Regions from separate parts of the Klebsiella variicola genome, predicted to be linked through region 3. Evidence: predicted binding sites of a transcription regulator. Region 3 holds the regulator's gene; each other region holds the start of a gene.
The links. The regulator ArgR, encoded in region 3, controls arginine synthesis, uptake and breakdown. The targets are predictions, from matches to a motif close to ANTGAATAAAAATACANT.
Positions count from the first base shown of each region.

Region 1: argC (N-acetyl-gamma-glutamyl-phosphate reductase) is a predicted target of ArgR. The motif match lies at 3,080-3,097, and genes of this name have one in related genera.
Region 2: argA (amino-acid N-acetyltransferase) is a predicted target of ArgR. The motif match lies at 3,429-3,446, and genes of this name have one in related genera.

Region 1 is NZ_CP010523.2:5,375,241-5,380,546, reverse strand. It holds gene ppc (phosphoenolpyruvate carboxylase) at 1-1,622, opposite strand, end outside; gene argE (acetylornithine deacetylase) at 1,881-3,032, opposite strand; gene argC (N-acetyl-gamma-glutamyl-phosphate reductase) at 3,146-4,150, shown strand; gene argB (acetylglutamate kinase) at 4,157-4,933, shown strand; gene argH (argininosuccinate lyase) at 5,032-5,306, shown strand, end outside.
Region 2 is NZ_CP010523.2:936,897-942,202, forward strand. It holds gene recD (exodeoxyribonuclease V subunit alpha) at 1-1,454, shown strand, start outside; gene SP68_RS04455 (hypothetical protein) at 1,513-1,833, opposite strand; gene argA (amino-acid N-acetyltransferase) at 2,065-3,396, opposite strand; gene amiC (N-acetylmuramoyl-L-alanine amidase AmiC) at 3,624-4,877, shown strand; gene cobD (threonine-phosphate decarboxylase CobD) at 4,895-5,306, shown strand, end outside.
Region 3 is NZ_CP010523.2:491,796-497,101, forward strand. It holds gene aaeB (p-hydroxybenzoic acid efflux pump subunit AaeB) at 1-1,147, shown strand, start outside; gene SP68_RS02310 (barstar family protein) at 1,227-1,502, shown strand; gene yhcN-B (DUF1471 family stress response protein YhcN-B) at 1,695-1,961, opposite strand; gene yhcN (peroxide/acid stress response protein YhcN) at 2,060-2,323, opposite strand; gene argR (transcriptional regulator ArgR) at 2,696-3,166, opposite strand; gene mdh (malate dehydrogenase) at 3,581-4,519, shown strand; gene SP68_RS02335 (GntR family transcriptional regulator) at 4,651-5,280, shown strand; gene SP68_RS02340 (GntR family transcriptional regulator) at 5,267-5,306, shown strand, end outside.

The sequences.
Region 1 (5,306 bases), 640 kb from region 3:
TAGCCAATCATGACCATCTGCTTGCCCTGGATAAAGCCGCGGTACCAGTCGATATTCAGCAGCTGAGTCATGACATCGTTGGCGTTGTTCAGGTCGTCCAGCGTTTCGAACAGCGGGGCCACCGGCAGAGCAAAACCAATCCCGGCCTCTTTCAGCAGCAGATGAACCGCCAGCACGTCGGACGGCGTTTTGGCCATCGAGATCACGTAGGCGGCGATCGATCCGCGCGGCGCCTCGGCGATCACTTTGCAGGTATCGAGGACTTCGCGCGTCTCTTCGCTTGGCTCCCACTGACGCGGCAGCAACGGACGTTTGGAGTTCAGTTCGCGGATCAGGAAAGCCTGTTTGTCGGCTTCTGACCAGCTTTCGTAATCGCCGATCCCGAGGTAACGGGTCATTTCGCCCAGCGCTTCGGTATGGCGAGTGCTTTCCTGACGGATATCAATACGCACCAGTGGTACGCCGAAAGACTTCACGCGGCGCAGGGTGTCGAGCAGTTCGCCGTTGGCGATAATGCCCATGCCGCAGGCCTGCAGCGATTTATAGCAGGCGTACAGCGGTTCCCACAGCTGCTCGTTCTGAGTGATCAGTCCCGCCGGTTTCGGCAGCTTCTGACCTTTCAGGCGCGCTTCCAGCCAGGCCTGGGTCTCCATCAGCTGAGTGCGCAGTTTCTTCATCAGATAACGGTACGGTTCCTGAGCACCCTCGGCGCCAGCCAGCGCGCGAAGTTCGTCGGTACACTCCACCATCGACAGCTCGGAGATCAGCACCTGCACGTCTTTGAGGAACAGATCGGTGGCTTTCCAGCGGCTGAGCAGCAGCACGTGGCGGGTGATGTCGGCGGTCACGTTCGGGTTGCCGTCGCGGTCGCCGCCCATCCACGAGGTGAAACGCACCGGGACAAAGTCCACCGGTAGCTGATAGCCAAGGTTGGCTTCCAGCTGTTCGTTCAGCTCGCGCAGATAGTTAGGCACCCCTTCCCACAGGCTGTTTTCCACCACCGCGAAGCCCCATTTGGCTTCGTCGACCGGAGACGGGCGGTATTTACGGATCTCGTCAGTATGCCAGGACTGGGCGATCAGCTGGCGCAGACGGCGCATCAGCTGATGGTGTTCGTAGTCGGCGATGTCTTTATTGTCCAGTTGCTTGAGGCAGCTGTTCACTTCCACCATTTTATGGATCAGCGTCCGGCGGGTGATCTCGGTCGGGTGGGCGGTTAATACCAGCTCCAGAGACAGAGATTCCACCGCTTTTTTGATGGTGTCTTCGTTGAGATTGGGTTGGTCTTTGAGCTTTCTCAGGGTACGCGCAATGACTTCCGGATTGCTGGCCGCTTCGCCATTCGGCGAAATGCTGTGGTACTGCTCAGCGGTGTTCGCCAGATTCAGAAACTGGCTGAAGGCACGGGCAACCGGCAGCAGTTCGTCGTTAGACAAATTCTGCAGCGTGGTCAGCAGCTCCTGGCGGTTAGCTTCGTTGCCGGCGCGTGAAGATTTGGACAACTTACGGATAGTTTCGACACGATCAAGAATATTTTCTCCCAATGCATCCTTGATGGTATCGCCCAGCACCTTGCCGAGCATACTGACATTACTACGCAATGCGGAATATTGTTCGTTCATGTTACCCCAGACACCCCATCTCATTTTATTTTGTTATATCCGCTGCGCTGGAACGTGAGCAACGGATAAGCAACCCGTCTTTTATAAAGCCACGTAAATACCCCCACGTCAATTACTGCGAAATCGCTTCAGCAAACGAGTAAATCGCCGTAATTTGCGAAATTTAATTCAGGGGTCGCTGGATAAGCATCGCTTATGGAAATGTGACGATCGTCACCGTTCCGCCCCGCGAGAACGGGGCGGAAAAAGAGGGCGATTTTAGTGCCAGCAGAAGTGGTGGACCACCTGGCTAATCAGCTCCCGGGTCGGCTTGATAAAGCGCGTCTCCAGATACTCGTCAGGCTGATGGGCCTGATTGATGGAACCCGGGCCGAGAACCAGCGTCGGACACAGCGTCTGGATAAACGGCGCTTCGGTGCAGTAGTTCACCACGTCGGTCTGCGCGCCGAGCAGTTTCTCAACCACCTGGACCAGCTTATGGTCCGGCGGGCATTCGTAGCCGGGGATCGGCGGGTGCAGCTCTGAGACCGTCAGGCGGCCCGGCCAGCGCTCACTGACGGGCGCCAGCGCCTCGCCCAACAGACCATTAAGATCGTTGAGGGTCATCCCCGGCAGCGGGCGGATATCCATATGCAGTTCGCAGCAGGCGCAGATACGGTTTGAGGCATCGCCGCCATGGATAGCGCCCAGGTTGAGGGTTGGGTAAGGGACCGTGAACGCCTCGAAGTGGTAGCGCTCTTTTAGCAGATCGCGCAGCTGCATAATGCGGCCGATGGCGTCGTGCATAAGCTCAATCGCGTTAACTCCGCGTGCCGGATCGCTGGAGTGGCCGGACTGGCCCTGAATACGGATCGCGTTGGACATATGTCCTTTGTGGGCGCGGATCGGCTGCAGGGAGGTGGGCTCGCCGATGATGGCGCAGTCCGGGCGCAGCTGGGTGGTTTCGGCAAAATAGCGCGCGCCGGCCATGCTGGTCTCTTCGTCGGCGGTGGCCAGAATATACAGCGGTTTTTTCAGCGTGGTGACGTCGACATCGCGCAGGGCGTCGAGAATAAAGGCGAAGAAGCCTTTCATGTCAGCCGTGCCGAGGCCGTAGAGCTTGTTATCGTGTTCGGTGAGGGTGAACGGATCCCGCGTCCAGCGGCCATCATCGAATGGCACGGTATCGGTATGCCCGGCGAGCAGCAGGCCGCCGGCGCCGTGTCCGGTGCTGGCCAGCAGGTTGAATTTATGGCGCGTATCCGGCACCGGCTGTATCTCAACATTGAAGCCGAGATCGCGGAACCAGCCTGCCAGCAAATTGATTAAAGACTCATTGCTTTGATCGAGAGCCTCTTCGGTCGCGCTGATGGACGGTGTGGCGATCAACGCGCGGTAAATCTCGATAAAGGGCGGTAAATTGTTTTTCATTGTTGACACACCTTGGGTCGTGATAGTATCAATATTCATGCATTTATTGTGAATAAAAATACAATATCGTTGAGCGTAAGAAAACCCATCGAATGTAAGGAGATGCGCTTCCAATGTTAAATACGCTGATTGTGGGTGCCAGTGGTTATGCCGGCGCAGAGCTGGTGACCTATATCAATCGTCATCCGCATATGAACATAACCGCTTTGACGGTCTCCGCGCAAAGCAATGATGCGGGAAAATTAATTTCCGACCTGCATCCGCAGCTCAAAGGCATTGTCGATATGCCGCTGCAGCCGATGTCCGATATCAGCGAATTCAGCGCTGGCGTGGACGTGGTGTTTCTCGCCACCGCGCACGAAGTGAGTCACGACCTGGCGCCGCAGTTCCTTGCCGCCGGCTGCGTGGTGTTCGATCTTTCCGGTGCCTTCCGCGTTAACGATGGGGCGTTCTACGAAAAATATTACGGTTTCACTCATCAACATCCCGACCTGCTCAAACAGGCGGTGTATGGTCTGGCGGAGTGGAGCGCGGATGCGCTTAAAGAAGCGCAGTTAATCGCGGTGCCTGGCTGCTATCCGACGGCGGCGCAGCTGTCGCTGAAGCCGCTGATTGAGGCCAATCTGCTGGATCTGAACCAGTGGCCGGTGATCAACGCCACCAGCGGGGTGAGCGGCGCGGGTCGTAAAGCCGCGATCGGCAATAGCTTCTGTGAAGTGAGCCTGCAGCCATACGGCATATTTAACCATCGCCATCAGCCGGAGATTGCCAGCCACCTCGGGGCAAAGGTGATTTTTACCCCGCACCTGGGTAATTTTAAGCGCGGCATCCTTGAAACCATTACCTGCCGCCTGAAGCCGGGCGTCGGCCACGCGCAGATCGCAGCGGTTTACCAGCAGGCTTACGCCGATAAACCGCTGGTACGTTTATATGATAAAGGCGTACCCGCATTGAAAAGCGTCGAGGGTCTGCCATTCTGTGATATCGGTTTTGCCGTGCAGGACGACCATCTCATCGTCGTCGCGGCTGAAGATAACCTGCTGAAAGGCGCCGCAGCGCAGGCAGTGCAGTGCGCGAATATTCGTTTCGGCTTCGCTGAGACGCAGTCTCTTATTTAAGGTGTGATGATGAACCCATTAATTATCAAACTCGGCGGCGTATTACTCGATAGCGAAGAGGCGCTGGAGCGCCTGTTTACCGCGCTGGTTAACTACCGTGAAGCGCACCAGCGCCCGCTGATTATCGTCCATGGCGGCGGCTGCGTGGTGGATGAGCTGATGAAGCAGCTTAATCTGCCGGTGAAAAAGAAAAATGGCCTGCGGGTTACGCCTGCCGATCAGATTGACATCATTACCGGCGCGCTGGCGGGAACCGCCAACAAAACGCTGCTGGCATGGGCGAAAAAACATGGTATTTCCTCGGTAGGCCTGTTCCTCGGCGATGGCGATAGCGTGAAGGTCACGCAGCTGGATGCCGAGCTGGGCCATGTCGGGCTGGCGCAGCCGGGCTCCCCGGCGCTGATCAACACCCTGCTGGCGGGCGGTTACCTGCCGGTGGTGAGCTCTATCGGGGTGACCGATGAAGGCCAGCTGATGAACGTCAATGCTGACCAGGCGGCGACAGCGCTGGCGGCCACCCTGGGGGCGGATCTGATCCTGCTGTCTGATGTCAGCGGTATCCTCGACGGTAAAGGACAGCGCATTGCCGAGATGACCGCCGAGAAAGCGGAGCAGCTGATCGAGCAGGGCATTATCACTGACGGCATGATTGTTAAAGTGAATGCGGCCCTTGACGCCGCACGTGCCCTGGGCCGTCCGGTGGATATCGCCTCCTGGCGTCACGCCGAGCAGCTGCCAGCGTTATTTAACGGCACGCCGATCGGCACACGTATTCTGGCTTAAGATTTCATGCCCGGCGGCGCGTCGTCTGCCGGGCTTACAGACTGTAGGCCGGGCGGCACAATGCCGCCGGCAGAACTAACGAATAAAGGAAGCATGTTATGGCACTTTGGGGCGGGCGTTTTACACAGGCAGCAGATCAACGGTTCAAACAGTTCAACGACTCGTTGCGCTTCGACTATCGTCTGGCGGAGCAGGATATCGTTGGCTCTGTCGCCTGGTCGAAAGCGCTGGTAACGGTCGGCGTTCTGAGTGCCGCTGAACAGCAGCAGCTGGAAGAAGCGCTGAACGTGCTGCTGGAAGAGGTGCGCGCCAATCCGCAGCAAATCCTCGCCAGCGATGCCGAAGATATTCACAGCTGGGTGGAAGGCAAGCT
Region 2 (5,306 bases), 450 kb from region 3:
ACCGGGTGCTGGAGATGGATGAGGCGCGGCTGGCGTCAACGCTAAATGCGCTGTTTCCCGCCACTGGCGAAACCGACTGGCAAAAAGTGGCCGCGGCGGTGGCGCTGACCCGCCGTATCTCGGTGATCTCCGGTGGTCCCGGGACCGGGAAAACCACCACCGTGGCGAAGCTTCTGGCGGCGCTGATCCAGATTGACGACAGTCCACGCTGTCGTATTCGCCTGGCGGCACCGACGGGGAAAGCGGCGGCGCGCCTGACCGAATCGCTGGGCGCGGCGCTGAGAAAGCTGCCGCTGACCGACGCGCAGAAAGCGTTAATTCCCACCGAGGCCAGCACGCTGCATCGTCTGCTGGGCGCCCAGCCCGGCAGCCAGCGCATGCGCTATCACGCCGGCAACCCGCTGCATCTGGACGTGCTGGTGGTGGATGAAGCCTCGATGATTGACCTGCCGATGATGTCGCGGCTTATCGACGCGCTGCCGGCCCACGGGCGGGTGATTTTCCTCGGCGATCGCGACCAGCTGGCCTCCGTGGAAGCGGGGGCGGTGCTGGGGGATATCTGCGCCTGGGCGAGCTCGGGTTACACTGCCGCGCGGGCGCAGGAGCTGACCCGGCTGACCGGTTCGCCGGTGCCGGCGGGCGAGGGGACTATCGCTGGCGCGCTGAGAGACAGTTTGTGCCTGCTGCAAAAGAGCTATCGCTTCGGCAGTCACTCTGGTATCGGGAGCCTGGCGCGGGCGGTGAATGCTGGCGCGCGCGCGGAGGTGAAGGCCACGCTGCGCCAGCCGTTTGACGATATCGCGCTTCATCCCCTCAGCACGACTGAAGAGTACGAGGCCATGCTCGGCGCGGCCCAGCAGGGCTATGAACGCTACCTGCAACTGCGCCGCGAGCGGGCCGAACCGCAGGCCATGCTGGCCGCTTTCAGCGAATTCCAGCTGCTGTGCGCGCTGCGTGAAGGGCCGTACGGCGTGAGCGGCGTCAATGAGAGGCTGGAGCAGCGGCTCAACCGCCAGCGGGCGATCGCCCTGCCGCGCCACTCCCGCTGGTATGACGGCCGACCGATCATGATATCGCGCAACGACAGCGCGCTGGGGCTGTTTAACGGCGATATCGGCATAGCGCTGGAGCGCAACGGCGAGCTGCGGGTGTGGTTCCTGATGCCCGACGGCACCATCAAGTCGGTGCAACCGAGTCGCCTGCCGGAGCATGATACCGCCTGGGCGATGACCGTGCATAAATCGCAGGGCTCCGAGTTCGAACATGCGGCGCTGATCCTGCCGGCGCGCAGCGTCCCGCTGGTGACCCGCGAACTGGTCTACACGGCGATCACCCGCGCGAAAAAGCGATTGTCGCTCTATGCCGACGAGCAGGTGCTCTCCCAGGCCATTGTGACGCGCACCGAGCGGCGCAGCGGCCTGGCGGAGATTTTCGCCGGGCGCGAAGCCCCCTGAGAGGCCGCATCCGGGCGATGGAAAATGCTGCAGCCCGTTGCCCGGACTGGCAGAAAAATCAGTAGCTGAAGACCAGGGGGATGAGCCAGAGCACCGATATCGAGTTCATGGCGCAAAAGCGGACTGCCGCGCCGCTGGCCAGCGGTGGGGTGGAACAGCGGGCAACAAAAATCACCAGCGAGGAGATGAGAACATTCATGCCGGACGTCAGGGCCAGCAGGAATAATATCGCGATGGCGGCGCCGAGCGCGGCATAACCATGCTGATGATGGCGCTGGTTATCCCAGAGCAGCAATATCATCAGCAACCACGGATAGAGGGCGACCGCGGCGGTAATGAGGTTGATATGTCTGACCAGCCAGTTCGGTTTGGTTTCCATTATTTCAGCGATCCTTGCAGGGCGGGTGGCGGCCGTGGCGCCAGTCGACGTCCTGTCGACAGCCAATAGCATATCGGTGAGCCAGCGAGAAAGAAATGGCCTGTGCGGAAACCAGGAATTTCGCCCGCGTACCGCAGACGAGCGCTGGCGCGAAGAGTGGCGGGAGACCGGCCCAGGATAAAGCGATAAGCGTCGCGCTATCCCGGGCCGTTAGAAAGGGTGAAGAAGGGCCTAAGCGAGGTCGGCCATCAGCACCTTCGACCGGCGCTGATAGTTATACATCTGCTTTTTACTCTCCGGCAGCAGGTCGATATCCACCGGCGTGAAGCCGCGCTCCTGGAACCAGTGGATGCTGCGGGTGGTTAGCACGAACAGCTTGCTCAGTCCCATCTGTCTGGCCTGAGCGGCAATACGCTCCAGAAGCACCTCTCCCCGCGACGAGCTCCGGTAATCCGGATGCACCGCCACGCAGGCCATTTCGCCGATCTTCTCTTCCGGGAAAGGATAGAGGGCAGCGCAGGCGATAGTGGTGTTATCGCGCTGAATAATGGTGAATTTGTCGATCTCCATCTCCAGCTGCTCGCGGGAGCGGCGCACCAGGATGCCCTGCTGCTCAAGCGGGCTTATCAGCTCAAGAATACCGCCGATATCGTTGATGGTCGCCCGGCGGATCTGCTCCGCGCTCTCCATGACGATCTGGGTGCCGATGCCGTCGCGTGAGAACAGCTCCTGCAGCAGCGCGCCATTTTCCTGATAGCTGATCAGGTGGCAGCGCCGCACGCCGCTGCGGCAGGCCTTCACGGCCCCGCGCAGGAAGCGCACGGTGCCGGAGTTATAATCTTCGTCCGCTTCCAGCTCTTCGACGCGGGCCTGCGCTTCATTAGGGAACAGTTCGGAGACGATTTCTCCGGCCTGGTTGTAAACCCCTTGCGACGAACAGAAGCCGATCATTTTCTCCGCCTTCAGCTTGATGGCCAGCTGGGTGGCGATCTCTTCCGAAGTCAGGTTAAAGCTCTCGCCGGTGACCGACACCGCGACCGGCCCCATCAGGACAATGGCGCCGCTGTCGAGCTGACGATGAATCGCCTCTTCGTCAATGCGGCGAATGCGTCCGCTGTGGCAATAATCGACGCCGTCATCGACGCCCAGCGGCTGGGCGATGATAAAGTTGCCGCTGACGACGTTGATATGGGCCCCCTGCAGCGGGGTGTTGTTGAGGCTCATCGACAGGCGGGCGGTGATCTCCAGCTGCAGCATCCCCGCCGCCTGCTTAACCAGCTCAAGCGTTTTAGCGTCAGTCACTCGCGTCTGCTTGTGATAGACCGGCTCGTGGTGGTGCTCGGCGAGGTTAGCGTCAATCTGCGGGCGGGCGCCATAGACCACGACCAGGCGAATGCCCAGGCTATGCAATAATCCTATGTCATTGACAATATTTGAGAAATTTTCATGCTCAATGGCTTCGCCGCCCAGCATGATGACAAACGTTTTTCCCCGATGGGCATTAATATAGGGAACAGAATGGCGGAATCCTTCTACCAGTTCAGTGCGACGTTCCTTCACCATGACAAACCCTCAATGCATGATTATTCGTAATTATTGTATTTTTATTCTGTTTTGCTGTTAAACGCAAGTGCCAATTTTAGGCTAAGCCACGAAAAACATGTGACCCGGCGCAGGGTGTCAATGAATGTTTACCCTTTTATAGATGACAGGTTATATGCCTTTCGTTAAAGTTTCTGGTCAATCTGTTTGTTTTGGGTACAAATGCGTTTTTATTGCTTGGGAGTGGCATGTCGGGAAACAACTCTGGATTAAGCCGTCGCCGTCTGCTGCAGGGCGCGGGCGCCATGTGGTTAATGAGCGTGAGCCCTGTGGGGCTGGCTGCCGATGCGCGGGTGGTCGCTGTTCGCGTCTGGCCAGCATCGACCTACACGCGCGTCACGGTAGAATCGAATCATGTGCTGAAATACCGGCAGTTTGCCCTCAGTAACCCGGAGCGGGTGGTGGTGGATCTGGAAGGGGTTAACCTTAACTCTGTGCTGAAGGGCATGGGGGGGCAGATCCGCGATGACGACCCCTTTATTCAGTCCGCCCGCGTGGGCCAGTTTGATCCGCAAACCGTGCGCATGGTTTTTGAGCTCAAGCAGAACGTCAAGCCGCAGCTGTTTGCCCTCGCGCCGGTGGCCGGCTTTAAAGAGCGTCTGGTGATGGACCTCTACCCCGCCAACGCCACCGATGTTCAGGATCCGCTGCTGGCGCTGCTCGAGGATTACAACAAAGGCGATCTGGAGCGTCAGGTGCCGCCGGCGCAAAGCGGACCGCAGCCGGGCAAAGCCGGGCGTGACCGGCCGATTGTCATTATGCTCGATCCCGGACACGGCGGCGAAGACTCCGGCGCCGTGGGGAAGTATCGCACCCGCGAGAAAGATGTGGTGCTGCAGATTGCCCGCCGCCTCCGGGCGCTGATCGACAAAGAAGGCAATATGAAGGCCTATATGACCCGCAACGAAGACGTGTTTATCCCGTTGAAGGTGCGTGTCGCCAAGGCGCAGAAGCAGCGCGCCGACCTGTTCGTATCGATTCACGCCGACGCCTTTACCAGCCGCCAGCCCAGCGGCTCCTCAGTGTTTGCCCTCTCCACCAGGGGGGCCACCAGTACCGCGGCAAAATATCTCGCCCAGACGCAGAATGCCTCGGATCTGATCGGTGGGGTCAGCAAGAGCGGCGACCGCTATGTCGACCACACCATGTTCGATATGGTGCAGTCCCTGACCATCGCCGACAGCCTCAAATTTGGCAAGGCGGTGCTGGAGAAAATGGGCAATATCAATAACCTGCACAAGAATCGGGTAGAGCAGGCGGGCTTTGCGGTGCTGAAGGCGCCGGATATCCCCTCCATTCTGGTGGAGACGGCGTTTATCAGCAACGTGGAAGAAGAGCGGAAGCTGAAAACGGCCAAATTCCAGCAGGAGGTAGCCGAGTCGATCCTCGCCGGGATTAAAGCCTACTTCGCCGACGGCGCGACGCTGGCCCGTCGCGGATAACCACACAGGAAAGGGATATGGCCTTACTGAAAAGCGCCCATGGCGGTAACATCCGCGAGGCCGCCGCCCTGCTGGGTATTGCGCCCGGCGAGCTGCTGGATTTTAGCGCCAACATCAATCCGCTGGGGATGCCAGCTTCGCTCAGGCAGGCGATCGTCGACAACCCAGGCTGCGCCGAGCGCTACCCTGACGTTGAATATCAACAGCTGCATCAGGCGCTGGCTGCCCACCATCAGCTGCCGGCGGCGCATATCCTTGCCGGCAACGGCGAAACTGAATCGATCTTCACCCTCGTCCACGGCCTTAAGCCGCGGCGGGCGATGATCGTCATTCCTGGTTTCGCGGAGTACCGGCGGGCGCTGCAGACGGTGGACTGCGAGTTGGTGGAGTATGCCCTCCGGGAGTGCGATGGCTGGCAGCTGACTGACG
Region 3 (5,306 bases):
CGCCGAGCCGGTGGAGACAGTGCAGGACGTCCACCAGCAGCTGAAGCGTATGCGCCGTTTTCTGACCTGGAAAGGCGAGCATAATACGCCCGTCACCATCTACAGCTGGGTGGGTGCCGCTACGCGCTACTTATTGCTTAAGCGTGGCGTGGTGGGTAACACCAAAATCAGTCGCATTGAAGATAGTGTGCTGCGCGGCGAAGCGGTGGTCAAAGTGGAATCTGCTGAGCGCCACCATGCGATGGTGAACTTCTGGCGTACCTCCGTCTCCTGTATCCTCGGGACGCTGTTCTGGTTGTGGACAGGCTGGACCTCAGGCAGCGGCGCGATGGTGATGATTGCCGTCGTTACCGCGCTGGCGATGCGCCTGCCTAACCCCCGAATGGTGGCGATGGACTTCCTTTATGGCACCCTGGCGGCGTTACCGCTGGGTACCCTGTACTTCCTGGTGATCATGCCGGCGACGCAGCAGAGCATGCTGCTGCTTTGCATCAGCCTGGCGGCGATGGCGTTCTTTATCGGTATCGAAGTGCAGAAAAGGCGTCTCGGATCGCTGGGAGCGCTGGCGAGCACCATTAACATTCTGGTGCTGGATAACCCGATGCAGTTTCAGTTCAGTCAGTTCCTTGACAGTGCGCTGGGGCAGATCGTCGGCTGTTTCCTTGCCCTGATGGTCATTCTCATTGTCAGGGATAATTCTCGGGCCAGAACCGGTCGGGTGCTGTTGAATCAGTTTGTCTCTGCGGCGGTCTCTTCGCTGACAACGAACTCGGCGCGTCGTAAAGAGAACCATCTGCCCGCGCTCTATCAGCAGTTGTTTTTATTGCTCAATAAGTTCCCCGGCGATGTCGCCCGCTTCCGTCTGGCATTGACGTTGATTATTGCCCATCAGCGCCTGCGTGATGCGCCCGTGCCGGTGAACGACGATCTGTCGGCCTTCCATCGACAGCTGCGACGTACCGCAGATCATGTGATCTCCGCCGGGAGTGATGATAAGCGTCGGCGCTACTTTACCCAGCTGCTGGCTGAGCTTGATGTCTATCAGGAGAAGTTGCGGGTCTGGGAGGCTTCGCCGCAGGTGACCGAGCCCGTGCGGCGGCTGGTTGAGATGTTGCACAAGTACCAGCATGTGCTGACCAGCAGTTAACCCCTAAACCGACGCCCAGGCGTCGGTTTTTTTATCGCTATACTTAACGGCGACAGGAAGAGAAGCGGGAGGGGCTGCCATGACCACCTATACGTTTGATTTTGACGAAATCGCCGAACAACAGGATTTCTACCGGGAGTTTTCCCGAACCTTTGAGCTGGCTCAGGATAAGGTCAACAACCTGGATTCACTGTGGGACGCGGTGACTGGTGGGCTGCTGCCATTGCCGCTGGATATTGAGTTTATTCATTTAAACGACAAGCAGCGTCGGCGCTTCGGCGCGCTGATTTTATTATTTGATGAAGCAGAAGAGGAGCTGGAGGGGGAGTTGCGCTTTAACGCCCGGCATGGCTAAACGTTCATTTCTAATCTGTTGAATATTGGTGAAGGCTTCCCTCCAGAGGTTGCGCGCCTCGCCGACCGTGACGGACGTGTTTCTGAACCAGGGGAGCGCATTGAGACATCGCTGTTCCGGACGGGGCCGGCGATGAAGCAAAAAAAAGCCCCGGCAGGCGGGGGCAAGTCGTCGAAATAAGACGACGAGGGTTTATTTGTACAGCTCAGCGGTGGCGTGCCAGCTATCGCCGGTACGTGCTTCAATAATACGGTAGCTGCTGGCGCCTTCTTTCTCGGCTTTAGCGGCCAGCTCCTGACGCATGTCCATTGGCGCACTACCTACCTGGGATACGGAGATGGTGCCCATGGACTGCAGGTTTTGTGCTTGTTCAGCGTTAACTTGCTGAACGGCCGCGCTTGCGCCGAAAGAGAGAACGGAAGCCAGGCCAAGGGATGCGATGATCATTGCGCGTTTCATAATCTTTACTCCAGTCTTTGTTTTGCCGCGGCGGGGGATGTATGCGCCCAGGCCGCGGTAGAGAATCTGTGTCGGGTTAGTCGTTGACGAACTACAACTTATTTATAAAGCTCAGCGGTGGCATGCCAGTGGTCGCCAGTGCGGGCTTCGATAATGCGATAAGAAGAAGCCCCTTCTTCCTGCGCTTTCTTGTTCAGCATTTCATGCATATCCATCGGGGAAGAGGCTACCGCGCCGACGGAAACTGTGCCAATGGCCTCGCGGCCCTGGGCTTGCTCGCTGTTGATAACGTCAGCGGCAAAAGCGCCAAACGACACGACGGACAGGATGCTGAGTGCTGCTACAGTGGTTTTGATTTTCATGATGTTCACCTCGTCGAATCTTTTTGTTGAGGTCTTTGTTTCGTGACCCTCATCACAAAACCAAGTATACACTAATCACAAAAAATATTAATACCATGCTAATTGTTTTGCGCGTTAATAGTTACAATGAATTGCGCTTTTTATAACCTATAAGAATTAAAAATGACAACTTATCCGCAGTGATAAGATTTATTTCTAATAAAATCATAAAGGTATGCGAATTTGATCTTTTGTGCGTTTTAGGCGTTTCCCTTAAGTAAAAGAACGTATAGACGCGTTAAATCACACAAAATGTTAAATAATTGTTGGATTGAGGGGCGTGAGAGAGAAAGAAAGGGGAGTCGCCCTCTGACGATTGCCAGAGGGGAATACTCAGAGTTCCTGTTCGAACAGGACCAGGATGGCGTCGTGCAGATCTTTCACCGTAAAGCCGCGCGCAGGGGTGGTGAAGATGGTGTCATCCCCGGCGATGCTGCCGAGAATACCTTCCGCCTTGCCCAGCGAGTCGAGAAGACGGGCAATCAGCTGCGCCGCGCCGGGGCTGGTGTGAATCACCACGACGGCATCGTTATAGTCGATATCCAGCACCAGATTTTTCAGCGGGCTGGAGGTGGTCGGCACGCCAAGCTCAGCAGGCAGGCAATAGACCATTTCCATTTTGGCGTTACGGGTACGAACCGCGCCAAATTTGGTGAGCATGCGGGAGACCTTCGATTGGTTGATATTCTCGAAGCCTTCTTCCTGCAGCGCCTGGACGATCTCTCCCTGCGAGCTGAATTTCTCTTCTTTAAGCAGCGCTTTAAACGCTTTAACCAGTTCTTCTTGTTTTGCCGAACTTCGCATAAGTCACCCAGATTATGGTGGTAAAAACAACATCATTATGCATAACCGTGAATTTTTATGCAAATAATCCGCAACGGGATAGGTCAATAATGTTATGAAGGGGGCATATTTTAGCAAAAAAACCATATAAGGAACATGTTCACATCACAACGCTTAAAGCCATGTAAAAGTAAATGAAATGTTATTGAGTTGGTGTTGTTTTGCGCAACTGGCTGGGTGTATTGTAACCAACAGTCGATCCGGTACTTCGCTTTGCTGGATGGTCAGTCAGGAAGCATAAAGTGCGCCGCTGTTCTATTGCTACGCACAATAATGCATTCTTCAGCCATAATCATTGTAATTGTTCATCTTGTGAATTAAGGTCCAGGCGACGGAATAACGAAAGACTAAATTAACCATAATAAGGAGTTTAGGATGAAAGTTGCAGTCCTTGGCGCCGCCGGTGGTATCGGCCAGGCGCTTGCCCTACTACTTAAGACCCAACTGCCTTCAGGTTCAGAGCTCTCGTTGTACGACATCGCTCCGGTTACGCCGGGCGTGGCGGTAGATCTAAGTCATATCCCCACAGATGTAAAAATTAAAGGATTTTCCGGTGAAGATGCTACCCCGGCGCTGGAAGGCGCTGATGTGGTGCTGATCTCCGCGGGCGTAGCGCGTAAGCCCGGCATGGATCGTTCCGACCTGTTTAATGTGAATGCCGGCATCGTTAAGAACCTGGTGCAGCAGATTGCCAAAACCTGCCCACAGGCCTGCATCGGTGTTATCACCAACCCGGTGAATACCACCGTGGCTATCGCCGCCGAAGTGCTGAAAAAAGCCGGCGTGTACGATAAAAACAAGCTGTTCGGCGTCACCACGCTGGACATTATCCGCTCCAATACCTTTGTCGCTGAGCTGAAAGGTAAATCGGCAACCGAGGTGGAAGTCCCGGTCATTGGTGGTCACTCCGGCGTCACCATTCTGCCATTATTGTCGCAGATCCCGGGCGTCAGCTTCAGCGATCAGGAAGTGGCCGATCTGACTAAACGCATTCAAAATGCCGGTACCGAAGTCGTGGAAGCGAAAGCGGGCGGTGGGTCGGCGACGTTGTCGATGGGTCAGGCGGCTGCGCGCTTTGGTCTCTCTCTGGTTCGCGCGATGCAGGGAGAGAAAGGTGTGGTGGAGTGCGCCTACGTGGAAGGCGACGGCCACTATGCGCGTTTCTTCTCCCAGCCGCTGCTGCTGGGAAAAAACGGCGTGGAAGAGCGACAGTCTATCGGCAAACTCAGCGCCTTTGAGCAGCAGGCGCTGGAAGGCATGCTGGACACCCTGAAGAAAGATATCGCGCTCGGCGAAGACTTCGTCAACAAGTAACCTCGCACGTGCAAAAAAGCCGGAACCGTTGTTCCGGCTTTTTATTGCCTCACTTTTCGCCTCCATGCGCCAGCGGTCGGGCAAATCTGCTAAAATCCCCCGCGTTTTAAGCCACCAGCCATGAGGACAGCGTGAAAAAGATCGAAAGAAAACAGACCCGGGACCAAATCGCGCAGATGATTCGTTATCAGATCCTCTCCGGCGCCATGAAACCCGGGGAGGAACTGACTCAGGAGAACATCGCGGAACAATTGGGACTTTCACGTATGCCGGTTAGGGAAGCGCTACAGTCCCTTGAACAGGAAGGATTTCTGGTGCGCTTGCCTAACCGACATATGCAGGTCTCCACGCTGGCCGTCGAGGATGTGAGCCATATTTTTCGCGTTATCGCGGTGATGGCTGCTGAACTGTTTGCCCTCGTGCCGGCAAATCAGGGGGAATTACTTCGCGCGCGCGCGCAGGAGCTGGCGCGTGCTGGCGATAATGCCGGTGAACTGGCGTTTCATCAGTTGCTGATTTCCTATCTTGATAACCGCTATCTGGCAAAGGCGTATCAGCAATTTTTGGACGGTTATATTTCCTATGTCATTCTGTACCTGAAAGAGGATGGCCAGGAGTCGGCGCAGATCCTGAACGAACTGGCGAGCGCCATTGGCCATGGCGAAGGCGAAAAAATTGCTCAGGCAACACAGCGTTATTTCCTTATGCTTGCGGAGATAATGCGTCAACATATGAAGGATTGGGAAAGTGCAGAAGCCTAAATTAGGGAAAATTAAGCTTCTTTCCG